Regions from separate parts of the Peribacillus sp. NPDC046944 genome, predicted to be linked through region 2. Evidence: riboswitches for the same ligand, from Rfam matches in the RefSeq annotation. Region 2 holds a riboswitch; each other region holds the start of a gene.
What was found. A riboswitch is a leader RNA that binds a small molecule or an ion and turns the genes downstream of it on or off. The one in region 2 is predicted to bind cobalamin.
Positions count from the first base shown of each region.

Region 1 (9,887 bases), on a different contig from region 2:
GATACTTCCACTTGTAGACTGGCTGCTGCTCTTACCAACGGGCCGCCCCAAGGGATGATATTCATGACGCCTGCAGCTAAAGCAACCACACACGCCAATATAAGCCTATTCATCCCTAACCTTATATAGAGCGGCAACATGGCTGTTACGGTGATCATAAAGGTGGAAGACCCGTCACCATCTAACCCTACTAGCATCGTGATGATGGCAGTGGCCATCACAACCTTTAGTGGGTCCCCCTTCACAAGGCTTAGTATCTTGGCAATCATAGGTTCAAATAAACCAACGTCTAGCATCAAACCAAAATATAAAATAGCAAATACAATCATAACGGCCGTTGGCGTTACCTTTATAATCCCTGCCATCATCATTTCTCCCATTTCCGACGCAAACCCACCGATCAATGCAAAAAGGATGGCAGTGAAAATGAAGGCAACCACTACAGAAAGTCGCTTTGAAATGACCAAAATAAGAAATGTAAAAATCATGCAAAATCCAAGAATCGATAACATGTAGACTCTCCCCTTACTATTTGAAATATTAACTTTCATCAAATATTTTATATTTTCTGAAAAATTAGTATTTAGTTAGTATAACACTGGGTATTTCATTAAAAAACAACTTTTTCAAACTAGATTTTTTTCTTGCCCTGAAGCATGTCTGAATCAAATACATTTAATAGAAATTGGTAAATCTGTATACTGAATAGTAAATATCAGGTAGAAAGAAGTGTTACATGTATATGGATGTTCATAAATTGGCCAAAAGGAATCTTTTCATCATGTGGTTTGCCAACTTCTTCATCGGTGGTAGCATGACGATGGTTCTTCCCTTCATCTCGTTATACATCGGTACATTTGGCAATTATTCGGCACAATATGTCCAGCATTGGTCGGGGTGGACATTCGGAATTACCTTTGTGACCGCCTTTTTATTTTCCCCCATTTGGGGACGAATCGGGGACCGTTATGGTAGAAAGAAAATCCTGATTGCCTGCGCCTTCGGTATGGGCCTATCGATTTTCTTGATGGGATTTGTAGAAAATGTCCTGCAGTTGTTCTTATTAAGAATGTTCATGGGCATATTCACTGGATTCATCTCCATGTCACAAGCTTTCATTTCCACACAGACACCTAAAGAGATTGCCGGAAGGGTCTTGGGTACTCTTCAAACGGGGAATATAACCGGCTCCCTTTTCGGACCATTGATTGGCGGCGTACTTGCGGATACTCTCGGCTACTCAACAGCGTTTAAGTTCACTTCCATCACAATTTTCGTCTCTGGACTTCTTGTATTCGCAACCAAGGAATATCAAGTTCAGCGACAAAAAGGAACAAAAGCCAGTTATTCGAGCCGGGAGGTCCTCTCGCACATTTTACGGAACCCCATTCTAGTGAATGTCATGCTCATATCAACGATTGTCCAGGTGGCTCATTTCAGCATCCAACCCATTCTATCTTTATATGTCGGGGAACTGCACGGAACTACTAATCTGGCCTTTTACTCAGGCATCGCCTTTTCCGCAGCTGGTCTCGGAAACTTATTGATGGCCAGGTACTGGGGCAGGATAGGCGACCACCATGGGCATATAAAGATTCTGGTGCTCCTTCTTTTCCTCACAGCACTCGTATATTTGCCTGGAGCTTTCATCAATCACTTTTGGCAACTTGTATTTGTACGGTTTGCATTAGGTATAGTCATAGGAGGAATTATCCCTGTAAGGATTGCCTATATCCGCCAAGAGGCTCCCGTTGCCATGCAGGGGGAAGTGCTTGGATATAATACTAGTCTCCGTTTTTTAGGCAATATCATCGGCCCGGCAATGGGAGGGATGGTTGCAGGATTTTATGGATTTTCAGCCGTTTTTATAACGACCAGCTTCCTGCTGCTGATAGCAGGACTGGTCCTGTATTTGGCGTTGCATCGCAACCCGGAGTTGGCCCGGCATTCACATTGATTAGAAGACCTTTAGCAAAAAGAAGACACCCGTTAGATGATCCTTCTAACGGGTGTCTTCTTTTTCATTCAAACTTACCCAACAAGATGGTTGAACCCTCTCTGTAACAGAACTCTTCTTCGCCTGATTTCTAAAGATTTATTTTTTTACATATTCACGATAAAATAGTATTATATACCTAGTAATATATACCTATTAAGGGGTGTCAACATGTATCCGACCTTCACATATTATGCAAAAGTTCACATCATCAAGGATCAGCGTTATTGTGAATGTGGAATTATTCATAACTACCGGGGAATATTCGAGAAAAAAGACCTGAAGAAGGTTAAGTTTAAATCGGTTTCCGATATCACCTGCAGATCTTGTCGGGAAAAGTTCTTAAACGAAAAACCTAAGTCCTAGGGATATCTATTCATTTCCTCGTCTTCCTCCTTCTGTTTTTTTAAACATTATCGTGTTTTTCTGTATATTTATAGATTTGATTCTTTTTTATGTTAAGATTATTTAAGGTGAAAATCCACAAACCAGACATATCAAGCTTTTGTCGTGGTGGGTAGATTTCCAAGATTTACTTTTTTCTTGGTTTTTTTCGCCTAAAATTAGTTTAAAAGAGGGTTAAAATGCTTTTTCCTACTATCAAAACGGATGAAAGACACATCGTAAAAGACAAACATACCTGTGTATGTGGTACGAGATACAACGTATTCGCTATGTTAACCAGAAGAGACCTTAGAAAGATCATCTTCAAGCATTACAAAGAAGTAACCTGTACAGCATGTAAATCTAGCATTATACATAAAGAAGAATAAGCAGGACATATCCCCCTCCTCTCTCTAATGCTTCTACATACTCATGCAATCAAGTCCACCCCTTTCATAGTATTATTTCATTCATCCCACAGTGTAAGGAACCGGAATTTACTTATGACTCGTAAGTTCAACAAAAAAAGACCATCTCGGGTCTTTTTTTGTTGAAGGTGGCCCACTTGGATCTTTCTATTTGGCCTAATTGATATAAATAAGGAAATTTCCATTCAATTATGAATCCATAGATAGAATAATGAAGTCATGCTATAATCTAGTACGTTACAATAGCCAATCCATACTTATATAGAGAAAAAGGAAGTGTCGTTTTGAATATATCTACATTAAAACAGGAGTGGTTTTGCAACGTTCGCGGAGACGTACTTTCCGGAATCGTCGTTGCCCTGGCCTTAATTCCTGAGGCAATAGCTTTCTCCATCATTGCCGGGGTCGACCCGATGGTGGGATTGTATGCTTCCTTCTGCATCGCCATCGTCATCTCCTTTGTTGGTGGAAGACCAGGCATGATTTCAGCGGCGACCGGGGCGATGGCACTCGTGATGGTTGACCTTGTAAAGGATCATGGCTTGAACTATTTACTTGCCGCAACTATATTAACTGGGATCCTTCAAATTCTACTGGGCGTCTTTAAAATTGGGAAGCTCATGAAGTTTATACCGAAGCCGGTTATGACTGGCTTTGTGAATTCTTTGGCCATTATGATTTTCATGGCTCAGCTCACTCATTTCAAAGGGGAAACGTGGGTCATGTATGTCATGACAGCTGGTTCACTCGCCATCATCTACCTATTCCCACGGATAACCAAGGTCGTTCCTTCCCCGCTGGTCGCAATCATCTTCATGACCATCGTGGCCGTTGCAACAGGGGCTACTGTACGGACCGTAGGCGACATGGGGCAATTGAGCGAGGCTCTTCCCATGTTCTTGATTCCGGATATCCCTTTGTCATTCGAGACATTGGCCATCATTTTTCCTTATTCCATTGCCCTAGCGTTTGTCGGATTGCTTGAATCCTTACTAACGGCTCAAATCGTTGACGAAATGACCGATACGGATAGCAATAAAAACCGGGAGGCCAAAGGTCAGGGAATAGCGAACATCGTGGCCGGTTTCTTCGGCGGGATGGCCGGATGTGCAATGATTGGACAATCCGGTATCAATATCAAATCCGGGGGACGAGGTCGGCTGTCCACTTTCGTCGCCGGGGCCTTTTTGTTAATCTTGATCGTGTTATTGAATGATGTCCTCATTAAAATTCCGATGGCCGCCCTTGTTGCGGTCATGATCATGGTTTCCATCGGGACGTTTGATTGGTCCTCCTTGAAGAGGCTTCGGATCACTCCTAAAACCGAGGCGATAGTCATGATCGTAACGGTTATCGTTGTTCTTTATACGCATGATTTATCCAAAGGCGTATTCGCCGGGGTACTCTTGAGTATGATTTTCTTCTCGGCTAAAATTTCAAAAGTGTCTGTCGAGAAAACAGCGGACAACCAGGATCGGCAAATCACTTATCGAATAAAAGGCCAGATGTTTTTTGCATCGGTCCAGGACTTCATTTCGAAGTTTGATACGAAGGAAAAAGCAGATTCCATCATCATTGATTTTTCCAATTCGAAAATATGGGATGCCTCGGCTGTAGGAGCCGTCGAGAAAGTCATCTTAAAATACAGAGTACAGGGGAAAACGGTTCAAGTGCTTGGCCTTGATCAGGAAAGTTCTCAGCTGCTAAAGAGCCTGGCCTCATATGAAAAGTAAAAGGATGCATGGCTCCCCTGCATAAATTCTTGCTGAACCGCCAAACTAGAGTGAATGATACTCTGGATTGGAGGGAAAATCATGTCATCCGAACAGGATTATACTGCAGCAGATTTATCACCTGACCTTCTCAATGAGTTAAAACTCTTTGAAGGAAAAATACGTGAGGAATCAAACAAAGAGCTTATCGTGATTGCGTATGAAAAAGAGAAAGAAGCGTTGAATTGAAAAAAGGACTCGAAGCCACTTTCAAAGTGGCATCGAGTCCTTTTTTTATTACTTAGCGAAGATATCTGTTAAAACTGGTACAATTTGTTTTTTACGTGATACGACGCCTTCCAATACAGCAATGTTCTTATTCAATGTTACGTTATACGCTTTCTCCACTGCATCCGCTGATGCTCCTAGAGCCAAGGCAACGGAATCATTCGTTAAGATATCCGTTACGACGAATAAGAATAAATCCAATTCTTTCGCGGCAATAACTGCATGAATCGCTGCTTCAATTTCTGATTGCTTTGCAAGCACTTCATTCGGGTCAACAGCATTCACTTGAGCAATCTCAACTTTTGCCGTTCCCATTGAAAATTCTTTTGCATCAAGTGTGATGAGCTGATCGATGGTTTTGTCACTCAGGTCAGCACCCGCTTTTAGCATCTCCAAGCCATATGTTTCAGCATTCACGCCAGCAATTTCCGCTAATTCCATAGCAGCTGCGACGTCTTGCTCCGTGCAAGTAGGCGATTTGAATAATAAAGAGTCGGAAATGATGGCTGAAAGCATAAGTCCTGCAATGGCTTTAGGCACTTCAATTCCGTTTTCTTTATAAATCTTATTTAAAATAGTAGCCGTGCAGCCAACTGGTTCTGCGCGGTAATATAAAGGATCACTTGTTTCGAAATTAGCGATACGATGATGGTCGATGACTTCCAATACGCGTACCTGGTCAATGTCTTCGGCACTTTGCTGACGTTCGTTGTGATCGACTAAAATCACGCCATCCGCTTCCCCAGCCACTTTTTCAACAAGGCGGGGTGCTTCGAATTTAAATTGGTCCAACGCATATTGTGTTTCACCATTCACTTCACCAAGACGAACAGGTTCAGCTTGGATGCCCAGCTGCTTTTTTAGGTCAGCATAAGCGATTGCTGAACAGATAGTGTCGGTATCCGGATTCTTATGTCCAAAAACTAATATTTTTTCCACGATTTTTTCTCCTTTTTCCTAAATGATTTGGCAGGGATTTTTCTTTTCATAACCAGAATCCCTAGTTTTGCTATGCAATTTATTTTAACACAAAAACCCTGACATTCCGCGATGGAATTTTGTATTCCTCCCTATATTCTTTCATCATCCTCTTCCTTTATCCGACCTTGTCAATAGATATGAATCAGTTTTTCACAAATATATATGTTGAATTATCAGCATGGATGGCTTACGATAATATAAGCATACATACTAGATATTGACTTTTCTAACAACATAAATAACTATATATAGAATTATTAACCAAGGTGCCAGAGATGGCTGAAAAGGGAATCCGGTGTGAACCCGGAACTGTCCCCGCAACTGTAAATGTGACGAAATGAGAAAACCACTGTATAGCTCTCTATACGGGAAGGACTCAAAGTAGGATGATCATGAGTCAGGAGACCTGCCTGGTTTTTTCAAGTTTCTTATTCTTCGGGGATTGAGATGATGAAACGATAGTGTAACGGCTATTTTTTCATGGCTCTTTTATCCTATCGTTTGATCCGCTCAATTTATTGGGCGGTTTTTTTTTATTCGCGTACATTTAAGAGGAGGAACATTTATGACTCAAACATATAACCCTACCATAAAAAATGACACAGAAACAAATTCAATCCAGCTGGACATGTTATCCAAGGATTTCGAAGGCCGTCTTGATATGGAAAAGTTCAAAAAGCGTTTTACTAAATGGCTCGATCGAAAAGGTGATGCTTCAGAAGAACAAACATCGAAAAAGTTGATCCAGCTTGCACTTGAAAGTGTCGATATCGATGCCCCAGACTGGACATTCGTCGCCGCAAGGGAACTATTGAATGCCATGTATCGTGATGCCCAAAAGAACCGGGGCTATGAAGGCCGGAACTATGGACCTTTCTATGAATTGATTCAAGAACTCTCTCAGCAGCATGAAGGCCAACGTTACCCTGTTTATAAAGCAGAGCTTCTCAACTCCTACACAAAAACGGAAATCGAAGAATTGGGTTCGGTCATCGATCCGGAAAAAGATAAACTATTTTCATATATCGGAATCTATCTTTTGAATGATCGCTACTTGGCCCGTCCAAAAAAAGACAAGGTCTATGAACTTCCCCAGGAGCGCTTCATGATCATTGCCATGGAAATCATGAGACTGGAAAAAACGGAACACCGACTGCAGCTTGTTAAAGAAGCCTACTGGGCAATGTCGAACCTATATATGACGGTAGCGACCCCTACCCTCTCAAATGCCGGAAAGACACACGGGCAATTGAGCTCATGCTTCATCGATGCAATCGAGGATTCAATCGACGGAATTTATCAATCAAACTATGATGCCGCAAAAGTTTCCAAGTTCGGGGGCGGCGTTGGTCTATATGTCGGGAAAATCCGTTCGCTTGGTTCTGATATCCGCGGTTTTTCCGGTAACAGTTCAGGCACGACTCCCTGGATTCGCCTCTTTAACCAAACGGCCGTCAGCGTCGATCAATTGGGGCAACGTAAAGGCGCAATCGCCATCTATCTGGATGCGTGGCATAAGGACATCATGAGCTTCCTTGACTTGAAGACGCAAAACGGCGACGACCGCTTAAAGGCGCATGACATCTTCACGGGCGTCTGCATCCCCGATTTATTCATGGAAGCCGTGCGTGACCGGAAAGATTGGTATCTCTTCGACCCGCATACCGTGAAGCAAACCCTTGGGTTCTCCCTCGAAGATTTTTATGACGAGAAAAAAGGGGAAGGCAGTTTCAGGGACCATTACGCCCTTGCTGTAGAGGCGGCGGAGAATGGCATACTTCCAGGCTATAGTTTCGAGAAAATCAAAGCGATGGACATTATGAAAGGCATCATGATTTCACAATTAGAAGAAGGCGTACCCTATATGTTCTACCGGGACGAAGTGAACAGAAAGAACCCGAACAAGCATAAAGGGATGATCTATTGTTCTAACCTTTGTACGGAAATCGCCCAGAACTTAAGCCCTTCAACGATCACCGACGAATATGAAACGGAAGATGGCGATGTCGTCGTAGTTCGCAAAAGCGGGGATTTCGTTGTCTGTAACCTTTCTTCCATCAACCTGCCTCGCGCGGTGAACAGCGATGTATTGGAGAGACTGATCCCGATTCAGATCCGCATGCTCGATAACGTCATTGACGTGAATACCTTACCGGTCAAGCAAGCTTCCATTTCGAATAAGCGCTACCGTTCCATCGGCTTAGGAACTTTCGGGTGGCATCATTTACTAGCGACGCAAAATATCTACTGGGAGTCCGATGAAGCCGTTAAGTACGCCGATACCTTATATGAGAAAATCGCTTATTTAACCATTAAAGCATCCAATGAATTGGCCAAGGAAAAAGGAACCTACCCATACTTCGAAGGGTCCGATTGGCAAACGGGGGAGTATTTCGACCTTCGTGACTATAGAGATCCAAAATGGTTGGAATTAAAAGAAGAAGTGCAGCAGTATGGTACACGAAACGGCTATTTAATGGCAATCGCCCCCAATTCATCGACTGCCAAAATCGGTCATTCCACGGATGGCATCGACCCGTTATATGAAATCGAGTTTTATGAAGAAAAGAAAAACTTCAAATTTAAAGTGACAGCGCCTGGATTGACGCCCACTACGTATGAATACTATAAAAAAACGCGCTTCCATTTGGACCAAAAGGAAAGCATCAGGCAAAATGCAGCACGTCAACGTCATATCGACCAAGCCATCAGCTTCAACCTGTATGTACAAAACACGATCAAGGCTAAAGTGTTATTGGACATCCACCTAACAGCATGGGAAAGCGGATTGAAATCGACTTATTATCTTCGTTCCACTTCATCCGAATACGACAATGCCTGTGAGAGCTGCTCGAGTTAACGAGTGGGAATGGAATTTACTTTATTGAAGGAGATTTTACAAATGACAAACCATATCAAGAAAATCAGGATGCTCGAACCAACCCATCCTACCAAGGCAACCGGCGTTTTCAAAGGAGAAGCTTCAGGCTTTCTCCTTTGGAACGACATTCAGTATGAAAAATTCTATGATACGTATACACAGCTCATCAACAATTTTTGGAAGCCATCGAGTGTGAACATGATCCAGGATAAAAAGCAGTGGGGTGAATTGGATGAGGATATCCAGGACGCTTTCCTCGACATCCTCACGATGATTGCCGGGATGGACAGCCTGCAGACACCGACTTTAGTGGAAATCCTTCGATACATCAAGGATCCGGCAGCAAAGGCGATCCTCGCCAACATGGCCCAGCAGGAATCCATTCATAATGAATCGTATTCTTACATCCTTGCTTCCTTGATTCCTGTCGGCAAGCAAAAACAGCTTTTTGACCGGATCAAAGAACACCCGGAAGTGATCAAGCGGAACCAACCGATCGTGGATGCCTACCAAACATTTGTGGACGACCCTAGCCCTCAGCACTTATTCGAGGCGCTCATCCATTCCACGAACCTTGAAGGGATCTATTTTTACCTGGCTTTCGCCTTCTACTACAATCTGGGCCGGCAAAATCTGATGACCGGTTCGGCAACGATGATTTCCTATATTCATCGCGATGAAATGGTCCACTTCGATTTCATTGGCATGCTTATACAAATTTTAATGTATGAATATCCGGAACTGAATAATGAAGACAATACGAAGTTCATCTATACGACGATTGAAAAGGCCGTCGAGCTTGAAAAGGAATGGTCCGAATATATGCTTGAGGATATCCAAACGAAAGCAGATCTCGATTTGGAAGAGTTCAACGAGTATATCGAATATATCGCCAACAAACGATTACGCATGCTTGGACTTGAAAACTTGTATCAAGAGTATAGTGAGAACCCGATGCCCTGGATCAAAACGTTCGACGATGAATCCATCGGGCTGACTAAGACCGACTTCTTCGAGCAAAAATCAAGGACCTATAGCCAAGTAAATGCAAGCAACGGGTTCGATGAGCTTTAAAACCGCCATCGTCCATCATTCGGCAGGAGGCAATACAAAGGCGCTTGCTGAAGTCCTTGCATCCCTTTTGCCCGAAGCAGAGCTATTTCGGGTTCTTGAATTTGATATACGTACAGTGCATGAGTATGATTCGTTGATTGTCG
Region 1 covers NZ_JBNNML010000010.1:97,386-107,272, forward strand. Annotated here, with positions in the region: gene ACQKIC_RS17250 (CitMHS family transporter) at 1-512, opposite strand, end outside; gene ACQKIC_RS17255 (MFS transporter) at 743-1,957, shown strand; gene ACQKIC_RS17260 (SulP family inorganic anion transporter) at 3,093-4,541, shown strand; gene ACQKIC_RS17265 (hypothetical protein) at 4,623-4,769, shown strand; gene ACQKIC_RS17270 (manganese-dependent inorganic pyrophosphatase) at 4,818-5,747, opposite strand; cobalamin riboswitch at 6,036-6,217, shown strand; gene ACQKIC_RS17275 (ribonucleoside-diphosphate reductase subunit alpha) at 6,355-8,649, shown strand; gene ACQKIC_RS17280 (ribonucleotide-diphosphate reductase subunit beta) at 8,692-9,744, shown strand; gene ACQKIC_RS17285 (flavodoxin domain-containing protein) at 9,734-9,887, shown strand, end outside.
Region 1: it holds a riboswitch for cobalamin, as region 2 does, so the genes downstream of both, ACQKIC_RS17275 (ribonucleoside-diphosphate reductase subunit alpha) here and ACQKIC_RS03555 (helical backbone metal receptor) in region 2, are expected to answer to the same signal.

Region 2 (9,887 bases):
TGACTCCAACCACGCATCGAGACACTTCCCATCAGCCAGCTGATGATTTGCCTTAACTCCTCACCCGTCAATGCAATCATCAATGAGATGAAAGCACTTAAAAACGAGCTGAAAATGATGCCGGTTAAAATAATCGTTTCTACCTTCATGGAACGATCCATTTTTCTTGCAAAGGTCAATACGCAAAAAATCGTCAACAATGAAAAAAGAACGCTTAATGTAGGCAGTGTATATAGGCCCAAAAACGGCAGTGACAAATTCAAAAACAACGTTAATACTGCACCAAGCGAAGCCCCTGAGGATATTCCCAGGGTATAGGGGTCAGCTAGGGGATTCCTGAGCAATCCCTGAAATGCTGCCCCTGCTATTGCAAGGGATGCCCCAACCAAACTTGCAAGCACGACCCTCGGCAGGCGGATGTTCATCACGATATTCGTCAGTGTCCCATCCGGTTCCATGGCCAGGGGCAAATGAAGGACTTCCTTGCCAATGATTTGCAAAAGCACTGGTATCGGAACGGAAACCGATCCTAAGGAAACACCGATCAATATCGAAATAACCAAAAATGATAGGGCAAATACATAGGCCAATGCCCGTTTAGTTTTTAAATACGTTCGGATAGACTGATTTGGCAAGTTCCTCTACTCCCTCTATAAGCCTAGGACCGGAACGAGTGACAATATCTGAATGGACATCGAAAACCTCACCATTCTTAACTGCCTGAATGTCGGCCCATCCATTTCTTCCCGTTACCTCTTTGACTGGATCTCCTGTGTAATAACCATAGGTTGTAATGATGACATCCGGGTTGGCCGCTATCATCGACTCTTCATCGAGTTTTACCCAGCCATCCAATTCACCTGCGACATTATCCGCTGAAATGATGTCCAGCATTTCATCCATGAAAGTATTTTTTCCCGTTGTATAGATTTCAGGTGACGGTGAAACCTCTACAAAAACACTTTTTCTATCCTCACTCTTGATTGCCTTAGCCTTTTCTTTGATCTTTTCCAGCTTGTTCTGCATCGTCTTGACGATTTCCTTTGCCTTATCCAGTTCCCCTATTGCCGTTCCAATCATCTCGATAGACGTATACACTTCTTTAAAGCTTTTAGCATCATTGACGATTATAACTGGAATACCCGCATCCTTAAGCTGTTGGATTCCTTCTTTGGAATTATGGGCACTCTCATGAGCAAGAACGATATCAGGCTGCAAGGCTAAAATCATCTCTGTATCTATTTCCATTCCACCTATCTTCTGAATATCTTTCGTTTCTTCCGGGTAATTGTCATTTTCAGACACTCCAATCACTTTCTCACCCGAACCTAGCGCAAAGACCGCTTCTGTATTACTTGGGATTAATGAAACAATTTTTTCTGGTTTCTGCTCGATGGTGACTTTGTTACCCACTGCATCTTGTAACGAAAGCGGGAAGCCCTGGTTAACAGCTTGTTTTGTCGACTGGTTTTCTCCTGTTCCATCCTGGGAGGCATCGCTACAGCCAACCAATATACCAACCATCAATCCCATCACAAGCATGAAACTATATATCTTCCTCATCTTAAAACCTCCATCATTTTTGAGTTCATTTCTGGACCTTCACACATGTGTTGCGAATATCAAAAGACATACAAAAAAGCATCCCCCATCAAAACGGAGGATGCTTGTATGGCAACGGAACAAAAAAGGGACATAGCTCTGCCACACACCTCCCCATCCGCGTGGTTACCGGTGTACAATTTTGGCAGGTCTCCTGGCTCATGGTCATTGCTAACGGCACCTTCCCATATTATTCATACAGTGGTATACATCCGTTAACTCCCATTTACAGTGGCGCGACCGCGTTGGCATTTCACCAACTTCCCTTTCAAGTCCTTACAGACACCAAATTGTTCATATGTATATAATTTCACTGCCTTTCATTATACACCATTTAGGAAATCGTATTATATGATATTTCAGATTACTTTAAATTAAGATTTGGAACACAAAAAGGCAACCATCACATGGCTGCCTTCTATAGCTTTAGATGTCACTATTAAAACGGCATGTACTTTGATCACGTAAAAGACCTAGATCTTTCGGCACCATCGTTTCAATCAAAAAGTCATCCTCTTCCTCATAAATGATTTTCTTCATTTCGATGCCGAAGTACTCTTTCATCCGGGCTTCCGTCATCACTTCGCGGACTTCGCCATACACCACACGCTTTTCCTTGGCAGTCATTAAAACATGGTCAGCCAAGTAGAATGCGTGGTTCGGATAATGCGTGTTTATGATACAAGAAATGTTCTTCTCTTTCGATAACCGCTTTAGTGTCTGTAAAATCACGATTTGCTTTTGAATATCAAGATGCGATTCTGGCTCATCAAGAATCAATACATCCGGGTCCGATACAAGCGTCCGGGCAATCAAGGCCAGCTGCAATTCCCCACCACTGACGGAATTACAGGACTTTTTGGCAAGGTGAGCAATGCCAACCATTTCAAGAGCAGCGATGGCAGCCTCCCGATCCTTTGCAGAAGGCTGGGACAGCGTACTGATATAAGGCGCCCTTCCCATAATGACAAGCTCTTCCAAAGTAAATCCGAAAACCATTTTATGTGCCTGAGGAACATAACCGATTCGTTTCCAGATCGTTTTGCGTGATAGCGCAGTAAGCGGCTTTCCGTCGATGAGCGTTTGACCCTTTTTCCAATCAAGAAGGCCGGTGATACACTTCAGCATCGTGGTTTTACCGGCACCGTTCGGGCCAAGGATCGCCATGATCTCTCCGTCATTCAACGAAAAGTCAATGTCGGTCTGGTAAAGAAAAGGAGCTTTCTCTCTTTTTTTAGCATAGAAAAAATTCCCTCCCTGCACCTCGATTTTCATGACCACCCACCTCCTGTCTTTCTAAGTAGAATCGCAAAGAATGGTGCGCCGATAATGGCTGTCAATATCGATAGCGGAATTTCCGTAGCCGTTACAGAACGAGCCAGGTTATCGATCAGGAGTAAATAGGCGCCACCAACCGATAGGGATACCGGCAGGACAAGTTGATTGTTGTTCCCAACAAGCATTCTTGCCACATGAGGGATAATCAATCCAACCCAGCCAATGATACCGGCTATCGCTACAGAAGAAGCCGTAATTAACGTCGCACCAAGAATGACCGTCCACTTCAATCTAGTGACCGGGATACCTAGCGATTTTGCTTCATCCTCAGGTAAGGTCAGTAAATTGATTCTCCAGCGTAGTGAATACAAAATCAAGATGCCGACAAGGATGATTGGTCCACCCACATATAAATCCTTGTATGTGGCCGTTCCAAGGCTTCCCATTAACCAGTATGTGATGGCTGGCAGCTTTTCCTCAGGGTCGGCGACAAACTTAATTAACGAGATCAACGCTTGGAAAAGGGCGGAGGTGACAACCCCAGCCAAAACAAGCATGAAGACCGGTGAATCTTTTTTGCCGCTGATTATGAACGTGAAAACGATGGCGGCTAAACCACAGCCAAGTGCCAAGACTTGAGATGCAAAACCATGTCCCAATAATAAAATCCCAAGGGAAGCACCGAACCCAGCACCTGCAGACACTCCTAGGATATCGGGACTGACCAAGGGGTTGCCGAACATCCCTTGGAAAGAGGCGCCTGCAATCGATAGGCCCGCACCGATTAACAAGGCCAGTAAAATTCGTGGCAGACGTATTTGAAGGACCACTGTTTCTTCCATCTGTGTCCATGTTGGCTCGATTGGAAACACGGTTGAAAGCAATATTTTAATTTGAGTCCCTAAGTCCATTCCAAAGCGTCCGATGCTCAATGATAGGAGAACCATCGCAATGGGCAATATCCAGAAGAGGACCGTTTTCCATTTTTTCATTTTCATTCCCTACTTTACTGTTTTGCGGCTTCGGAAGATGGGTGAAGAATGTTCTCTACTTGTTCTTCCGTTACATCATAATCATAGAACTCTGAGTAGTAATCCGTGATTTCATCCTTCATATCATAATCAAATAGCTCGGGATGATTTTTCTGAGCCATCCATTTTAACATAAGAGGTGCATCACCGCTTGGTGGGAACCATCTATAGATGCCCAGCGGAATTTTATATACATTTCCTTCTTGTACAGCACTGACCTGACTCCAATCTTGTCCCTTCACTGTATTGTTCGTTAGGTCTTCAGGCTGAGTTGTCGAAAAGTTTGTAATGTAGATGATATCCGGGTTCCATTTGTAGATTTGTTCCATATTGACTTCTTTTGTTCCTGTAACTTCTTCTGCTGCTATATCATAGGCCCCTGTAGCATTTAACCATTGGTTACTAAAGAAGTTCTTCCCACCGACCATGATGCTTTTATCACTGTGCTGATAGAGGATCAATGCTCTAGGCTTTTCTTTATCCTTAATGCCCTCTAATTTCTTATCCAATTCGGCTTGAACGGCTTGGCCTTTTTCCAAGAACTTGTCCGTTCTTTCGGTAGTGCCCGTAATTTCCCCAGTCAGTTCCAACCAACTGTTGAAGGTAGCCAATGGCTCCGCAGCTGCTGCATCCATAGGGTTGAGTGCCACAACCGAAACACCTGCATCTTCTAATTTGTTTATGGACTTTTGGTCCTGTGCTTTTTCAAAGTAAAGTTGCGGATTGACTTTCATCAATTCTTCCACGTTCACTTCGCCATTTTTAATGAATGATGTATCTGCCTTTAAAATATCGGGTGATATTTCAGAAAGAATCGAGTTTTCCGCGGCATTATACGCATTAGGATGCAAGCCGACAACTTCCTTCGTCGAATTCGTCGCTACATACCAAGTCGAGAAGTACGGAAGAATGCCACCGACCGCAATACGTTCCACTTTACCTGGTACCGTTACATCACGGCCAAGTTGATCTTGAATCACTTTTTCCTCTGCAGTCGTCTGTTTTTCTGAAGTATTGCCTTTCGAATCATCCCCAGAGTTTCCACAGCCCGTAATCAAAGCGGCCATCGCAGTGGTTGCCGCTAACATTGTCCATTTCTTCTTCATAAAACTTCCTCCTTATCCTTCTCTAAGCCACTTAGCCATCCCATGTAAGAATGGTTTAGATTGGTCGATGAATCCAAGTCCAATGTGGAATATTGGATCAAGTGTGGTAATGATCAATTCGCCTTTATAAGACACATCATCGGTGTAGATGATCGAGCGACCGTCGGGAGTATTCACAAGTGATTTTGCCCCTTCCGGAACTTTGAACGTCCCGTGGTAATGCCACTTCATATCTGATAGGGATACATGCTGATATAAAGGATGATCTGTATTTTCAGCCATTAAAGGTAAATCTCCATGCTCCTTCACCCACCAACTGAAATTCACTTCAGATTCCTCCCAGTCTATACCAGGAAGCCAATTATCCAGCACTTCACCGAAAACGACTAGACGTTTTCCCTCTTGAAGGAACTTCACGAAAAGCGATTGGTACCGTTTTAAAAGCATTAGGGACATCCGATCATTAACAATTAGCGTGTCATATTGACTTAAATCATATGTATGGAGCTGACGAAGTTGAAGCACATCATCATACATATAAGCAAACTCATCCATTTGAAAGAAACGATGATGGAAACTATAACCGTTATCTAAGATTGCCACTTTCATTGCTTTGTTTCCCCCTTGTTTGCTTCATACTCTTCGCGTATCCAGTCCAAAATTTGTTGACGTAGCACACGCGAACTATTTTCTTGGATTCCAAAGCGGTACAGATCCGTTCCTGCACCCGCGACAATCGTGCCACCGGTCGTTTTTCGGTCAATGTAAATGATTGCTTTTCCTTCTTGGTCTTCAACGATTACTTCCGAATGTTCTGGGGCCTCAAGATATCCTCTTGAGAAAAAGCCACGAACCCCTTTTTTATAATTCAAATCATAAGGGTCAATTCCTGCGAACATAGGATGTACAGGCTCAGTCAATCGGATTTCACGGTCCTTCAAAGAAATCGGAGAACGCATCCAATTTCCGCAACCAGGTAACCAAGGTAGGAAATTTTCGGTTTGGGAAAGAATGACGCCGCCATCATTCAAATAATTTTCGATGATTTCTTTATGTTCAAGTAAAAAGGCCTCTTCCACGAAATTAGTCACGATGACCCCAGCATATGCCGAGAAATCAGCAAATGGAATATCATACAATTGCAAAGAAACCAAACCATTTTCATGATCGATGTCTTTAAGTCTTGTGAATTGAATATCAGTACTTATATAGGCTATAGGTTTCATAATCAACCATCTTTCTTATATTGATATAATATTTTTTCGATTGTAAATATTGTCAAATGTTGATTTAACGGGATATAATCACTTTTATTTATTACTTCAAGATAGAATATTTATGTTTATCAGTATAAGTGATAATGATTATCATCGTCAACAAAAACTTTTATCCAGTTGGTTTTATCAAAAAACTAGTGGGGTAACTGATGGACTCCACCGTAGTTAGCCTTTCTCTGTCGAACGAAAAAGCATGGCGCGAAAGGTATTTATCGCCTTCTTCACACTGCCATTCAGACACTACAAGGCAGTCAATATAGATAATTTCCCATGAATATTTTCGCAACAAGAGGCTATAACCTTGAAATGTTTACTAATAACAAATATAATAAGAAAGTCGTCGTTACCTTTATATGTCCCAGTAGCTCAGTAGGATAGAGCGACAGCCTCCTAAGCTGTAGGTCGTAGGTTCGATTCCTATCTGGGACGCTAAATGGAAAACAGCCAAAACCTTGTAATATGGAGGTTTTGGCTGTTTTTTTTATTGGAACAATGATAAAAGTAGAAATATTGATGTAAGTTGTTTATTAAAAGAGGGATATGGCATCCAGCCTGTCCAATTATTCATACCATTTAATGAAGACTGCCTTCCTTTATGTCCATATAAAGTGTTCGGTCTGATTGAACTTCAGCATAAAAGACATCAGAGATTGATGTAATACCAGCTTTAGCTAATTGACCATTCAACCACTCCATATCAAGGTTTAACTGATCCAGGTTATCCATGTTGACTACCCCATCCGAAATAACGCCTGTTATGATGGGCGAAGGGTTCTTTTGAAGATTTCCAATATTCATGTCGCCTCTTACGATAGGCTGTTTATGTTCTTTCTTCATAACGGAAAGCTTACCCGTAATTTCAAAAATGGCATACTCCACTTCAGTGATTGAGAATATACTTTTTTGCCTAAGCAATGCCATTAACGTATCTGCATCCAAGTTAACCTTGCGAAGTGGTTTTTCCATCATTTTACCGTTTTTGATAATGATAAGGGGTTCCCCATCAATTACTCTTCGTGCTTTTTTAGACTTAATGACAATTCGTCCAGATAAGATCGTAAGTAAACTCCATATCATTAAGGCGACTATACCATTTTGAATGCTTAAACGATGGTTGAAAGAAAGATTTCCCGCTATTGAACCGATGGAAATGGCAGAAGCAAAGTTGAAGAATGTCATCTCTGAGATTTCTTTTCTTTCCATCACCCTTGTTAGAGTCAAAAGAATAACAAAGGACAATGATGATCTAATGATTATTTCGATAACCCCAAATCAATTCCCCCTTTTCTACAATATTATTTCCACCATTGATAAAAATATCGTAAAAAGGTTATTTTTCTCGAAGGCGAAATAATACAAGACTCTAAATAATAATTACTCGTATATTTTTTTACTTTTTTTGAAAAAATTGTTTAATCTTGTCCCAATCGGGTAGATAAATAGTGTAAGACATTCTCACCAAAGGAGATGATGTGCAAGATGAGTACTATCAGAAGCCAATGGAACAAAGAGAATGACGCAGCGGTGTTTAGTCCCGGTGATCAGCGTTAGAAGCTAGTGAAGCTTTCATGAAAACCACGAGGAAAATACAAATCTTCTCATCCAAAGGAGGATACCAACATGAGTATTTACAGCCAATGGAATCCAGAGAATGACGAAGCAATTTTCAGTCCAGGTGATCAGTGTTAGAAACTAGTAAAGCATTCGATGAAAACTATGAAGGAAAATGACAAATCTTCTCACCAAAGGAGGATACCAACATGAGTATTCACAGCCAATGGAATCCAGAGAATGATGAAGCAATTTTCAGTCCAGGTGATCAGTTGCCCTTCAGTGCGCTCACACCATTAGAAACGGTCAAACAGACGACCGATAAAACACCTGAATTTGATTTACAAGGTACCGTACTGAATAAAATCTAATTGATATTGATGAATGATAGAAAAAGGATGGAGCAAATCTGCTCCATCCTTTTTTCATATTCAGATGAACTTCGCTACTTCATCTAACGACAATCTTGTAGTTTGGAAAGAAGGTGAAGCTGCCTTCCCTTTTGCAATTAAGACAATCGGAACATAACGTTCAGGCACATCGAATCTTTCAATGAATTGTTGTTTATTATACCCACCCATTGTAAGTGTGTCGTATCCCTTAGATTTCGCTATTAGCATAAGCTGCATCGAAACAAGTCCAGCATCAAAATTAGCCATACTCTCCCTGGTTTCTCTTGAAGCATCATTCCGATACTGGACTTTTCCTATTATTTATCGAATTTCAGTTTCGCCAATGCATCCGCTAATGCTGTATTGATTGGCTCCTCTTTGTTTTGCTTTTTCATATAATTCGAGACTTCATTTTTAGACACTTTCTTATTCTTGTTTTGACCTTTTCGTTTGTTATATGAAGAAAGCTTTTCATGAAAGCCACATTTACATGTGAACGTCTGTGCTTCTCCTTGCCCTCTCATTTCCATTTTCTTATGGCATTGTGGGCATCTTGCATTTGTTACACGTGAAACACCTTTTTTATGCCCGCATTCTCGGTCTTGGCAAACGAGCATTTTCCCTTTTTTACTGTTTACTTCAAGCATCAACTTGCCGCAATCCGGGCATTTTGTACCGGAAATGTTATCATGCTTGAATTTTTGATCACTCGTCTTGATTTCGTGAACGATATTTTTCGCATAGGTGCGCATATCCCCAATGAATGTACGCTTATCAAGCGTTCCGTTAGCAATGGCTGTTAGCTTCTGTTCCCATTGTGCGGTCAACGCTGGCGAACGTAGATCTTCGGGAGCCAACTCGAGGAGCTGTTTACCTTTTGAGGTAACATGAAGACCTTTTCCACGTTTTTCAATCAGGAAACTATTGAACAATTTTTCAATAACATCGGCCCGGGTCGCAACGGTGCCGATTCCCCCGGTTTCCCCCAACGTCTTAATGAGTTCCTTGCTTTCCCCAGCCATGAAACGAGCGGGATTTTCCATTGCAGATAACAAGGTGCCCTCATTGAATGGCTCCGGTGGTCTTGTTTCTCCCTCTGTTTGTTTCACTGCCGTGATGTCTAAGATGTCACCATTCTCGAGTGTCGGAAGCAATTGCTCTGTAAGGCCATCACTTGCCTCTTCTTCCTCGAACTGATGATCATAGACTTCCTTCCAACCTGATTTCAAGATGACTTTTCCTTTAGCGACGAATGTTTCACTGCCCACTTTTGCGGTAACGGTCGTTTGCTCATATTCAAATGGTGGCATCAGAACCGCAAGGAACCGTTTGACGACAAGGTCGTAAATTTTCGATTCCTTGTCACTCAATTTACCCGGTAGAGGCGTTTGCTCAGTAGGTATGATGGCATGATGATCACTCACCTTGCTGTCATCCACGAATGATTTATTGGCCTTGATTGGGCTACGCAAGATTCTCGATGCATATTGGGCATATGGCTTGATGCTGACTGCCTGTAATCTTTCTTTCAGCGTCTCGACCAAATCCGAGGTTAAGAAACGCGAGTCCGTTCTTGGATAGGTCAGGACTTTATGTCCTTCATATAAACGTTGCATGATGGAAAGTGTCTCTTTCGCCGAATAACCGAAT
Region 2 covers NZ_JBNNML010000002.1:110,148-120,034, forward strand. Annotated here, with positions in the region: gene ACQKIC_RS03550 (FecCD family ABC transporter permease) at 1-635, opposite strand, end outside; gene ACQKIC_RS03555 (helical backbone metal receptor) at 598-1,563, opposite strand; cobalamin riboswitch at 1,730-1,907, opposite strand; gene ACQKIC_RS03560 (ABC transporter ATP-binding protein) at 2,029-2,877, opposite strand; gene ACQKIC_RS03565 (FecCD family ABC transporter permease) at 2,874-3,872, opposite strand; gene ACQKIC_RS03570 (ABC transporter substrate-binding protein) at 3,887-5,017, opposite strand; gene ACQKIC_RS03575 (hypothetical protein) at 5,030-5,626, opposite strand; gene ACQKIC_RS03580 (hypothetical protein) at 5,623-6,243, opposite strand; tRNA gene ACQKIC_RS03585 (tRNA-Arg) at 6,650-6,723, shown strand; gene ACQKIC_RS03590 (YetF domain-containing protein) at 6,868-7,557, opposite strand; gene ACQKIC_RS03595 (hypothetical protein) at 8,055-8,216, shown strand; gene ACQKIC_RS03600 (nitroreductase family protein) at 8,277-8,558, opposite strand; gene ACQKIC_RS03605 (DNA topoisomerase III) at 8,555-9,887, opposite strand, start outside.

Region 3 (5,899 bases), on a different contig from region 2:
TTGACTACTGGTTTCTCTTTATACTCTTGGCCGCACTTTTCCATATCAAATAGTTATAACCATAGATTCTACATATCTTACAAAATCCTATTCATAGTCTGCCAAGCACTTCACTCTCTCCCCATTAAAACGCCAGGACAAAGTCATCTGAAATAGGAATCCCTTAATCTTTGCGATTAAGGGATTCACATCATTTATTGGTCTTTAGTTAAAACCGTTTTAGCGATATCTTTGTCTAGTCCTTCAAAATCATGATAAGCAATAGTTTCATATAACTCACTACGAGTTTGCATATCTGATAAAGCTTCCTTTTGTGTGCCCTGGTTCTTGATTTGTTTAAACACTCTCTCATAGGCTTTAGCCGCCACGCGAAGGGAAGTTACAGGATATATCACCATTTGATACCCCATATCATGAAATTCTTCTGCGGTGTAATAAGGCGTTTTCCCAAATTCAGTCATATTCGCCAATAGCGGTACGTTAATCCGTTGGGCAAAATGCCGGAATTCCTCTTCTGATTGAAGTGCTTCAGGGAATATGGCATCTGCCCCCGCTTCGATATAGGCATGTACTCTCTCAATGGCAGCTTCTACCCCTTCCACTGCCCTTGCATCAGTACGCGCCACAACAATAAGTGAAGGAGCAACCTGTTTAATCGCTTTTATCTTTTGCTGCATCTCTTCAGAAGAAACGAGCTTCTTTCCATTAAGATGACCACATTTTTTGGGCAAATCTTGATCTTCTATTTGGACGGCAGCTATCCCTACTTCTTTCATCTCTCTTGCTGTACGGGCCACATTTAAAACCCCTCCAAACCCTGTATCGATATCCACAAGGATTGGCAAATCTGTAGCCCGAACAATATCTCTTGCACGTTCTGCCACTTCTTCTGAAGATACAATACCTAAATCCGGTAAACCTCGGCTAGCTGTATAAGCAGCTCCGGATAAATATAAAGCTTGGAATCCTGATTCTTTAGCCATGAGTCCCGCCATAGCATCATGTGAACCTGGAATTTGTAATATACCTGGTTCCTGTATTAATGTTAAGAAGCGTTCTGCTAGTTCTTCCTGTGATGATTGTCTATTTACGATCCAAGCCACTGATAAGCCCCCCTTAGATTAAAAATAAATCAACGAATTCGTTAACTTTTAAATTTGATAATGCCTTTGGATTCAAGCAAGCTTCTTGAATTTTATTTTGTTGTTTTTGTGAGTAATGAGTGCTAATGTTGTCTTTAAATTTCCTTAAAACCTTTGGAAATGCTTCTTCTCTTCTAAAACGATGACCAAGAGGGTATTCGCATTCCACAAATTCTGAAACCGTTCCATCTTGATAATGAATTTGAACAGCGTTGGCGATTGAGCGCTTGTTCGGATCTAGATAATCCTTCGTATATTGTTTATCTTCCACTACCACCATTTTATCCCTCAATTGATCAATTCTTATATCCCTTGCCGCTTCGTCTTCGTAATGGTCTGCCGTAACATTTCCATTAATTAAACCAACGGCAGTTATATATTGAATACAATGGTCACGGTCCGCAGGATTGTTTAAAGGTCCTGTCTTATCAATGATACGAATAGCTGATTCATGTGTTGTGATGGTGATCTTTTCTATTTCATTCAAACGGTTTTTAACTTCATCGTGTAATTGCACTGCACACTCGGCAGCTGTTTGCGCATGAAATTCAGCTGGGAAAGATACCTTGAATAACACATTTTCCATTACATACGAATCTAATGAACGAGCTAGCTTCAGTTCTTGCTTATTGAACAAAACATCTTGAAATCCCCAACCTGGTGCTGAAAGAGCTGTCGGATATCCCATTTCTCCTTTTATAGCCATCAATGCTAAATGAACACCCCGGCTTGTTGCATCCCCAGCAGCCCATGATTTACGAGACCCTGTATTTGGTGCATGACGATATGTACGGAGACTGGAGTTATCAATCCATGCATTGGATATAGCATGAATAATCTCTTCTCTAGTGCCTCCAAGAGCTTTTGTCACAACAGCCGTCGTCGCTACTTTTACGAATAACACATGATCAAGACCGACTCGATTCAAACTGTTTTCTAATGCTAATACACCCTGAATTTCATGTGCTTTAATCATCATTTCAAGAACATCCTGTACCGTTAGTGCTTCTTTTCCTTCTGCAATATTTACTCGGCTTAAGTAATCCGCTGTCGCAAGAATACCTCCCAAATTATCAGATGGATGTCCCCATTCGGCAGCTAACCACGTATCGTTATAGTCCAACCATCGAATCATACAGCCAATATTAAATGCACCTTTGACTGGATCCAATACATATGAAGTACCTGGAACACGCGTGCCATTTGGTACTACTGTCCCTGGGACGACCGGTCCTAATAATTTCGTGCATTCTGGATATTGAAGTGCTAAAATCCCGCAGCCAATTGTATCAAGTAACACATAACGGGCAGTCTCGTACGCCTCTGTACTAGTAATCTCTTTGTCTAACACATAATCTGCAATTGTCTCTAATAATACATCCGTTTGATTAATTCCATTCACCTTTAGCATTTTTTCATTCCCTTTCTATGCAAAATCATTTATTATTAGAAATGGTCGTTGGTCAGAACGACCATTCGGCGAGCTAATAACTTACATTTTTTTAGTTGGTTAAAATAGTGTGGTTACGACGCTCGCCTATATAATTTACTCGAGGCCTAAAAAGTCGGTTGTTTGCATGTTGTTCAACCACATGAGCGCATAACCCTACTGTTCTAGCACTAAAGAAAATAGGTGTATAGATTTCAATGGGTAGACCTAGCATGTAATATACAGGTGCTGCATAATAATCCAAATTCGGATAAAGGCCTTTCTCTCTTACCATGACCTCTTCGCCAGCTTCGCACATTCTATAAAGGAGGTCGTCTCCTTTATTGTCACAGAGTTGTTTTAACGCTTTTTTCATGATTAGGGCTCTTGGATCCATCTTCTTCATATAAACACGATGACCAAAACCCATTATCTTTTCTTTGTTTGCTAATTTCTTTTCAAGCAACTGCTCGAACTTTTCAACTGTTCCAGCTTCCAAAAGCATGTACATGACCGCTTCATTTGCTCCACCATGTAAATTGCCTTTCAACGAAGCAACCGCTCCGGTTAACGCACCATACAAATCGGATTGTGTAGAAGCGATGACTCGAGCTGTAAACGTAGAATTCGGCATTTCATGTTCGCTATACAATAATAAGGATTGATCGAAAATCCTTTCTTCCAATTCTGTTGGCACTTTACCAGTAATCATGTAATAGAAATTTGCACTATAAGATAAATCCTTATTAGGAAGGACAACTTCTTGATTTTTCAGCACTCTATAACTATTAGCTACGATAGTGGGTACTTTCCCTAATAATTTGTAAGCGCGTTCAATATTGGCTGAAGTTGAGCGATCATCAATTAGCTGTTCATATCCAGCTAATGCGGAAATTCCCGTTCTTAACGCATCCATGGGATGTGTTTTGTCAGGTAATAGCTTGAATATTTCTAAAATATCAGTTGGTATTTCATATTCTTCCTTCAGTGTTTTCTCTAAGAACGCTTTTTCCTCTAGGGTTGGCAGATTATCATTTAATAGTAAATTAACGATATCCAGGTAATCTGTATTTTCAGCCAATTTAATCAAATCATATCCTTGGATTATAATTTCACTCTGGACCGTATCAAGAAATGAAAGTTTTGTCTCTGAAGCTATAATCCCATCCAATCCAGGTGAATAGTTTTCTTGTATCGACATTTTTACTCCTCCTATTCAAATGAAAGCGTTAACATAACAGGTGTATCTTCTTTAACCATTCATACTTTTGAATTCTCTTTCAATACCCTAACCAAAAAGAAAATGGTCTTTACATTAAAAAAACAACTTCCAATGGAAGTTGTTAATTAACGAATGGTTGCCTAAATAAACATGAAAATTCATGCCAAATATTCGTAATTAACACCTCCTATCCTCGTAGGTAATTGATGCATGATTAGTTGGCAGGTCTCCTGGCTTATGATCATCGCTTTTCGAACCTTCCCATTTCTATCTGCATAGAAACAGTGGCATCTTCGAATCGCTCCCAAATACAGTTGCGGGACAGCATCGGAATCAAACCGATTTCCCTTTTAAGCGAATAAAATCAATCATGTTATTCGCACCAAATAATTTACATATTCAATTTTCTATTTAAATATACCAAATATTTTAAATATTTACAATTATATATTTGGATTCACTCGTTCAGATTTAACATATTTTGTAACTAGATAGAAAATCACGAGGTCAACCAGAAAATTCTGCATCCAAAACATTTGCTTTAAGCCTTTTTCTCTAATAATACAAAAAGGAAATTTAGACTCGTCCACAGTTTGTTAAAAGCTGGAATTAATTTTCTTCCAACAGAACAGATTTTCATTATTAAATTCCAAATAGCCAAGGATTCCTAAAAATCACTTGGCTAATTTGTTTTTCATTCACGTATTAAAACCGCAATATTTAAGGTGATCTAGTAAACTATAATACACAGCGTTACCAAACAAACAATCCAACAATCATGGCACTTAGCATGGAGACTGCCATTCCACTAAGCAATAGCTTCCAAACATTCCTTCCAATGATACTCGATTTTTCCTCGTCTAGAATCGAATTGAACGTTCCGTAAATCATGCCGACTGTACTAAAGTTCGCAAATGAGGTCAGGTACGTAACGGCCACAGCTACTGTATGCGGGGCCAAACCGCTGATCTGTGTTTTCAAGTCGAGCAAGGCTACGAATTCATTCGTTGCCAGTTTGATTCCCATTAATTGAGCAACATACATCGTATCATCCCAGTTTAATCCAAACAAGAAAGCGAATGGGCTAAAGATGACAGAAAAGATTTTTTGGATTGTCAACCCATCTACCGCAAGCCCTAAAATACCGTTAAGGCTAGCCGTTAATGCGACATAGCCGATTACCATGGCCATAATGACGATCACCATCTTGACTCCAACTAGCATACTGTTTGAAATGGTTGAAAAGAAGTCTTTACGTTCCTCTTTTGTAGGAATATATACGACATCTTCCTCTTTACTGACAGTAACAGGATTTAACATATTGGCTATAAGCAAGGCATTTAAACAATTCAATGGAATAGCGACGAATACAAATTCAGCCGGAACCATGGATAAATACGCACCTATAATCGAACCGCTTATACTGCTCATACTCATAATTCCAAAGGTCAGCAAACGCTGATCCTTTAAAGAACTTAATTGCATCCTGATAACAGCGAGAGCCTCCGTATTCCCAAGAAACATCATCTGGATAGAAAAGAAGCTCTCCAATTTCGGTAATCCTGACACTTTCGAAATGAGCCAACCGACTTTGTCTATTATCCAGGTCAGGATGCCGAAATACGATAGAATATCAAAAAACGTAATAATGAAGATGATCGGCATCAACGCACTGAAAAAGAAATCCACTTGTTCGTTTGCCATAACAGAAGGAAAAACGAAAGAGATTCCTTCATTAGCACATGCAATCAACCAGGTGAAGAAAGTAGCAATCTGTTTAATGACCCATGTTCCGATGGTGGTCGACAACATGAACCATGTAATAACCAATTCAATGCCAAGCAACGTAAGAATGATTTTCCACTTCACGTTTTTTCTATTAGGTGAGCACAAGTATACGATACCCATGACAACCAATACCCCTAGAATATTCAATAAGAAATACATACGGCACCCTCTTCCTTTATCTTTTACTGTTGAATGCATACATAAAAAAGCCCTTATTTTTCATGCTTTCGGCCACTGGACAGAAAGCATGAAAAATAAGAGCCTCTTCAAAAAAACAAAGTAATAGTGGGACCTTCTGCAAGAATCACAAAGTGACTT
Region 3 covers NZ_JBNNML010000008.1:49,152-55,050, reverse strand. Annotated here, with positions in the region: gene prpB (methylisocitrate lyase) at 195-1,103, opposite strand; gene prpD (2-methylcitrate dehydratase) at 1,117-2,553, opposite strand; gene mmgD (citrate synthase) at 2,645-3,772, opposite strand; cobalamin riboswitch at 3,997-4,195, opposite strand; gene ACQKIC_RS15240 (NupC/NupG family nucleoside CNT transporter) at 4,547-5,740, opposite strand.
Region 3: it holds a riboswitch for cobalamin, as region 2 does, so the genes downstream of both, mmgD (citrate synthase) here and ACQKIC_RS03555 (helical backbone metal receptor) in region 2, are expected to answer to the same signal.

Region 4 (7,215 bases), on a different contig from region 2:
TTCATTTTCGGGTGTATCCGGGCGCTCTCTAGTCTGTGTCTCATCTTGCTCCACTAGTTTTTTGTCTTCCTGCTCGGTTTCCTCCGTATTTTCCGAATTCAAATTCGAATTGTAAAAATCCATTTGCCCATTGAATCCCTTCGTAGGCTCAAATGGTACCCATCCCAATCCTGAAAAATAAACCTCCACCCATGAATGGGCATTATTATTCGTCACTTTATAGGCGGATTCACCTTTATAAATTGATTTCTCCCCTTCCGTATACCCCTTAACCCATCTTGCCGGAAGGTTGGCGGCACGTAATAAAATGACCATCGCCGTTGAATAATTATCGCAATACCCAATTTGGGTCTCGAACAAGAATTGATCCACATAATCCTGATTATCGCCTGGATACGGAATGTCTTCTTTAGAATAGCTGAATTCAGGACCGTCGAAGTGATTTTCTATGGCCTTTGCCTTATCGTACCAATTATCCTCATTCACCGTAAGTTCGTTGGCCAGTTCATAGATACGGGTTGGCAATCCCTCCGGAAGCTGTGTATTGCTTTCCATGAGGACATCCATCGTTTCATCCTGTTCCGTAACTTTCCGTAAGTCAGCCAGATCATAGCTAGGCATTTCATAAACCAGTTCATATTCTTTCGTGGTAAGGGGCTCACTGCCTTCGTCTACCGAAATGTACTTGTCCATATTTGTATAATATTTAAACCAATCTCCATTCTCAGCCTCTACCTTCTTCAGGTACCCTGATTGGGGATGAAGAAGGTGAGAGTAACTTTCCATCATGGTTACCCTTGTATTCATGTCTTCCGTTTTCAACACTTCAGGAATCTCAAATTCTTTTATATCCTTCAAATCCTGACCATTAGAGAAACTGATATAGTCTTCCATTCCCTCAACGGAAACCCACCCTTTTCCGGTATAGATATCTTTGTTCTCGACTTTCCAATAGTGTCCGGTATTGGCCGTATTATAAAAAATGACCGTATTGTCCGGCTCTATCGACCCACCAAGTGATGAATCATCTTCGTCATACCCCACCCGTTTTTCAACGGAGCTTTCATCACTTCCTGTCACCTTATCGGAATAAGAAACAATGAACGGTACAGGGTCCGGCCATTGTGACGCGAACTTCGGAGCAGTGAAACCAACGAAGACGCTTACTAACAGCATCCCCGCTAGCATGATGGACCATTTACTGAATGGACCTCCTGAAAACACCAATCTCTCTTGTATGGACAAGCGTAGCATGGCCAACACACCAAGCATCGAAAACCCGATGATGATGATCCTAATCATGGCCATATCCCCATCATATGGTGTGAATGTATCGAGAATCGATAGGAAAATGATCGTTAATATATAAAGTAAAAATATGTTTCGTCTCACCGTCACCCAGTAATGAATCAAGTATGTCACAAGCCAAAGAAGCACGAAAAACAACAGCGTTCTAAAGGGGTTGGAAAGCAGCTCCCACTTCCCCTCATACATATTCGAAACGTTAGCCGTTATATCCAGCAAATCACCAGTAAGCCATTTGAAGGTCAGGAAAGGATCTGACGAATACAAGAAATGGACCGCAATTAATATAAAGGCACTTACGAGGATGAAACGCACAAACCAGTGGATACCGAAATAGTGTAGGAGCAAGGAAAATAACACAAAGATAATGAAAATCAAGATATTTCCTGTATCCGTAAGCTTCTCTACGGGTCGTAACCATTCGGTAATCAATAGAAGACCAAATATATATAAGAGAACATGCATCCACCTTTCCGATTTGGTAGAATCAGCGTTCATTTGCCTTCACCTCGGTTCGTTCATTTTGAAGGTGACCCTGTTCAAAGAAGACCAACTTTATTCCACGAGCCAACGCCACCGACTTCGCACGTATTTCCTCACCCGTGAAGTCTCCCTGACTTTTCACGCAAAATACCGTCATCGCTTTATTTCCGGTAAATGCATTCCAACCTTCTATCTTTTCCATCGTTAATTCGGACACAATGAATATTACAGAAGCGTTTGATGGTACAACTCCCTTGTTCTTCTTTCCATTCCAGACGCTTGTATGTGTGGCCCTTGATTTTGCAAGACGGTAAAAGAGTCTTCTCCTCTGTTTACTGCCTCCTTTAGCCGGTACGACCTCCATTGATCCCGTACTGGTTAACCCAACATCCATACCCTTCTTTATCAAGGCATGCACCAAAGAGGCCGCAAGTACGATAGCTTCTTCGAAGAAGGGAGAGGCGTACTCATCAAGCATAATAAATACATCGCGGTTTTTCTGCACTTCAAATTCCTTCGTCATGATTTCACTTGTTCGGGCCGTTGCCTTCCAATTTATCCAGGATAATTGATCACCCGGCTGATACTCCCTGATTCCGGACACGACCGAATGTTCCCGCTGTATTTTTTTCGTCGTACCAACTTGTCCTTGATCGAAGACATGCTCCAACTGTTTATAATTCAACTCCTGATAAGCCGGGAAAACGGTGAGTTTCAAAGGGGCATGCACTGTCGCTTCTTTTTCATAGAGTCCAAAGAAGTCCCCTATTTTGAAGCGAACCGATTGGATGACATGTTCTCCTCTTGGCAGATTCTCCAGGGTATATGTCAATTGGAAGGATTGTTTAAATCCTGGAAAAACCAATGTTTTCTTTTCCAGTTCCATCGGCAAATCCTCTTCTACCACCATATATAAAAGAGGCAGTCTGTTTTTCCGGGAGAATACCAATGTCATATCTACCGACTCTCCGGCCTGGCATTCGTGTTTACTAATTCTTCTCTCCACTTCAAAAGCCTGAAGTGGATAAAACAGCAGAATCATAGAGTACGCACCGAACGGCAAAAAGGTATAGAAAATGAACCAACTGATAAACCCGCCTTGAAACATCGCAAAACAAAAGGAAATGAGCATAAGCACTATGATCCCACAGACATTCCTGTTTTTCTTCAGTATGGTAAGCACATTCCGCATTAGGTCACGGCCCTCTTCACGGGTACCTGCGTCGTAGCCACTACCTCATGTATCACCATGTCAGCATTCACCCCCGAGTAATTCGCTTCTGGATTAAGGATTAGCCGATGGGTAAAAACGAACGGAACCAAATGCTGCACATCATCAGGTAAAACGTAATCCCTTCCCTTTAGGAGCGCATAGGCTTGGGCTGCCTTCATTAGGGCAATCGATCCACGTGGGCTCACCCCAAGATATACACTTTCATGCTTACGTGATTGATTGGCTAACTCGACGATATACGTCTTTATCGTATCATCCACGATCACGGCCTTTGCCTCTATCTGCAAATCTATCAGTTCCTCTAACGAAATCACGGATTCCAATTCTTCAATCGGAGCCGTATATTGGGCCCGATGCAACACTTCTATCTCTTCTGCCACTTCCGGATACCCCATCTTCATTTTCAATAAAAAACGATCTAGCTGTGCTTCTGGAAGTGGGTATGTGCCTTCGTAATCAATTGGATTTTGAGTGGCCATGACGAAAAACGGTTGTTCCAGTTTCCTTGTCACACCATCCACCGTCACGCTTGCCTCTTCCATTCCTTCAAGTAGGGCGGATTGCGTTTTCGGTGATGTCCGATTGATTTCATCGGCCAAAATGATATGGCCCATGATTGGCCCCGGTCTAAAGATGAACTCTTGTTCCTTCGGATTGAAAATCGATACCCCCGTTACATCGGAAGGTAGCAAGTCAGGCGTGAATTGAATCCGTTTGAAATCCGCCCCGATGGACTTCGCTAGCGCCCTGACCAAGACGGTCTTCCCCACGCCCGGGACATCTTCCAATAAGACATGTCCACCAGAAAGGAGGGCCACAAGACTTAGTTCTGCTATATCTCTTTTTCCAATAATGACCTTTTCAATGTTTTCCAAAATCATATCCAGTTTCTGATTCACTTGTTTATAAACCATTCTCTACCTCCCATGATTATGTAAATCACTCATGCTTAACCCTTATTTATTCGACATCCATTTTACATTAACCTCCAATTTATCCTTACAAAGTGAGTTTACTAGAATAATACCCCTATAAAAGAGATTTCTTGAAATTTTTTCACTATTTAAGTAATTAATTATGATAGACTGGTACTAAGTGAATAAAAACCTTGCAAAAAATAGGTGCTGACTTGTCAGCTTAATAGGGAATTCGGTGTAAAACCGAAGCTGTTTCCGCAACTGTAAGTGCTAATGAAATAAGAAATATGCCACTGTTTGTGAATGAATCCGCACGCACGATACCATTCATTCAATCCAAATGGGAAGGTTCTTAGAGTAAAATGATGCACGAGCCAGGAGACCTGCCTTTTTTTTATCGTATTTTGCTCTTCGGAAGTTAGGAGGATTGTACGGCAATCTTCCATCTTTTTTTCCGTTCGAGATACATAGATGATTGTTTGCCGACCAATACCTTTGGTCGGCTTTTTCTTTTGCGCCGAAAAGCAATACGAAGGTCATTCACATTATTAAAAAGGAGGAAAAATTATGGAAAAGAAGGATGCCCGCTTTTTATGCTACCCATTCATGCGCGAATCAGTTTCAAACGTTGATTATGAAATTCGCACCGATTCATTGACGACTCAAATGGGACTGGCAGCGTCGTTCACGAAAGAGATTCCTGAAGTCTACAGGGATTTAATGGAACTGTTGCCGATGGCTTATCATTTAAATGGTTCTGCCCGGGGGAAATTGGCCATAACCGAAGACGGTCTAAACCGCCTAAGTGAAATCTATGACTATTATGTCGCTGAAGTGAAAGAACGCATCGAAACATTTGTACTACCCCAAGGATCGACGGCAGCCTGTATTTTGCATACTTGCCGTAGTGAAGCCAAGAAATCCGTCCGTGCCTTGCATAAAGTCAGTACGGAAAAAGATGTGCCCGCGATCCTTTTTGATTATGCTCATTTGCTTGCCAATGTTCTATTCGTGATGGCTGTCTATGTCAATAAACAACTGGGTGTCGAAGAGATTCCCTTTATCAGCAAATCCTATCCAACCAAAACGATGAAAAAGAAAATGGAGGAATAAAACATGATAAGAACAGTAAGATCCAGTTGGATTGCCCTTCTGATGGTCGCCCTTTTCCTTACAGGATGTACCTCGAATGATGATCAGAAATCGCTAGAGAAAAAAGATCCTGCAACAACTGAAGAAGTCAAATCCTATACCGTCACCGATGATAGCGGAAAAGAAATCACATTTGATAAGGTTCCGGAAACGGTCATTTCACTTCAACCCAGTAATACGGAGATTTTATATGCCCTTGGTGTAGGGAATAAGGTGATTGGAGCGACGGATTTCGATAACTATCCTGAGGAAGCTAAAGATGTCGAGCGTGTCTCTGATTCGATGACGATCAATTCCGAAAAAATCATCTCTTTGAAACCGGATGTCATCATTGCCTACACAATTGGCGATGAAGCAGCATTAAAGCCGCTTGAAGATGCGGGAATTCCCATTTTCATTATTAAATCAGCCGTGACCTTTGATGATGTATATAGCGATATTAATCAAATTTCCAAAGTCATGGGCGTAACGGACAAAGGGGAAGACCTAGTCAAAAACATAAAAAAACAAATCAAAGATGTTGAAGAAAAAGTGGCGAGTGTCGATTCTAAAGAAAAAACATATTTCGAAATCAGCCCTTCTCCAGAAATTTATACAGCGGGAGCTGAAACCTTCCAACAAGAGATCTTGGCGTCTGCCGGTATCGAAAATATCTTTGCCGACCAAAAGGGCTGGGCGAAAATAGCAGATGAAGAAGTCGTCAAGCGCAACCCGGATGCCATCATCACAACCGTAGGCTATGTGGACAATGCTGTGGATGAAATCAAATCCCGTAAAGGTTGGAAAGATGTCAGCGCCGTGAAGGAAGACCAAGTATATCAGCTTAGCGAAGACGTCATGTCACGTCCCGGACCGCGTATCGGAGAAGCCGTAGAACTAACTGCAAAGACCATATATCCGCAATTATTCAAATAAAGACACACCCAAAAGGGGTAATTACGCCGAAATCGTATATATAATAAAAGGCGGAAAGGTTGATTTAACAACATTTCCGCCTTTTATTTTGTGCATGAATCCTCTTGAAAGAGGGCTATTAGACAGCCCCTTTGATTATTAATCTTTATATTTCTCTTTCATTTCTTCTTCTTTCTTTTTAATTGATTCTTTTAAACCCTCCCCTTCATTTTTCACTGTCGTGTTCAATTCTTCATATTTTTCGTCATAATACTCTTTTATTATTTCACGGCGTTGTTTGACTAAACTGCGAGCTTCCTCCCAAGTCTCATAATTTATTTGTTTCTTATACTTTAAATAACTCGTAGCCTCATACATGCGATTGCTTTCATCAGAGGAAAGCCTAGAAAAACTGTTTTTTTCATCAAGTAAAGACGATGTCTTCTTATTTTGTTCATCCCGAACGGTACTCCAATTTTCATTGCCCCAATTCCACCATTGGTTCCACAGATCTCTACGCTCTTCATCCCACATCTTATTGAAATCATCGGCATTATTGACCATTTCGAATTTCCCTCCGCCAGCTTCAGCAACTTCACGTAATTGTTTTTGCCCCTCACTATCCATATCGAACCCTATGATGTTAATCACTGGTTCAATATTGGAATCATGCAAGTCTTTAGCTGCTTTCACTGGATCACCGTCGCAGGTTTCGATTCCATCGCTGACGACATAAATGATATTTTGACCTTCTGAACCCGCTTTTTCAAAATCTTTCTTTGTTTCCGAAATGGTCTTGGCAATCGGTGTCCATCCTGTCGGTTTAAATTTATCTAATGCTTTCCTGAAGTCCCCTTTATTATATGGGGCCAAATCATAAACCACTTCCGTACTATCACAGGATATCTTCTTATCTTTATCATCGTTGCTTCCTTTATGCCCATAGACACGGAGCATGACATTTGCCTCTTCCGGAAGGGAAGCTACAAATTCATTAATCGCTTTTTTCGCCAGCTCCATTTTTGTTTTCTCGCCTACTTTTTGGTTCATGCTCCCACTTGCGTCAAGCAAAATTGCAATATTCACGTCGATTCCCAATTCACCACTGCCGTCGATGGTGATTCCACCTGGCATCTCTGTTACCGCCGTTTCAATGGAAGGGTCGAATGCTTCGAAAAACTGATACTTTTCTTTGTAGTTTGCACCTTCGCCCATTAGTTTTAATAAGCT
Region 4 covers NZ_JBNNML010000014.1:48,649-55,863, reverse strand. Annotated here, with positions in the region: gene ACQKIC_RS18780 (transglutaminaseTgpA domain-containing protein) at 1-1,737, opposite strand, end outside; gene ACQKIC_RS18775 (DUF58 domain-containing protein) at 1,793-2,980, opposite strand; gene ACQKIC_RS18770 (AAA family ATPase) at 2,980-3,936, opposite strand; cobalamin riboswitch at 4,125-4,344, shown strand; gene ACQKIC_RS18765 (hypothetical protein) at 4,507-5,052, shown strand; gene ACQKIC_RS18760 (ABC transporter substrate-binding protein) at 5,056-6,006, shown strand; gene ACQKIC_RS18755 (VWA domain-containing protein) at 6,145-7,215, opposite strand, start outside.
Region 4: it holds a riboswitch for cobalamin, as region 2 does, so the genes downstream of both, ACQKIC_RS18765 (hypothetical protein) here and ACQKIC_RS03555 (helical backbone metal receptor) in region 2, are expected to answer to the same signal.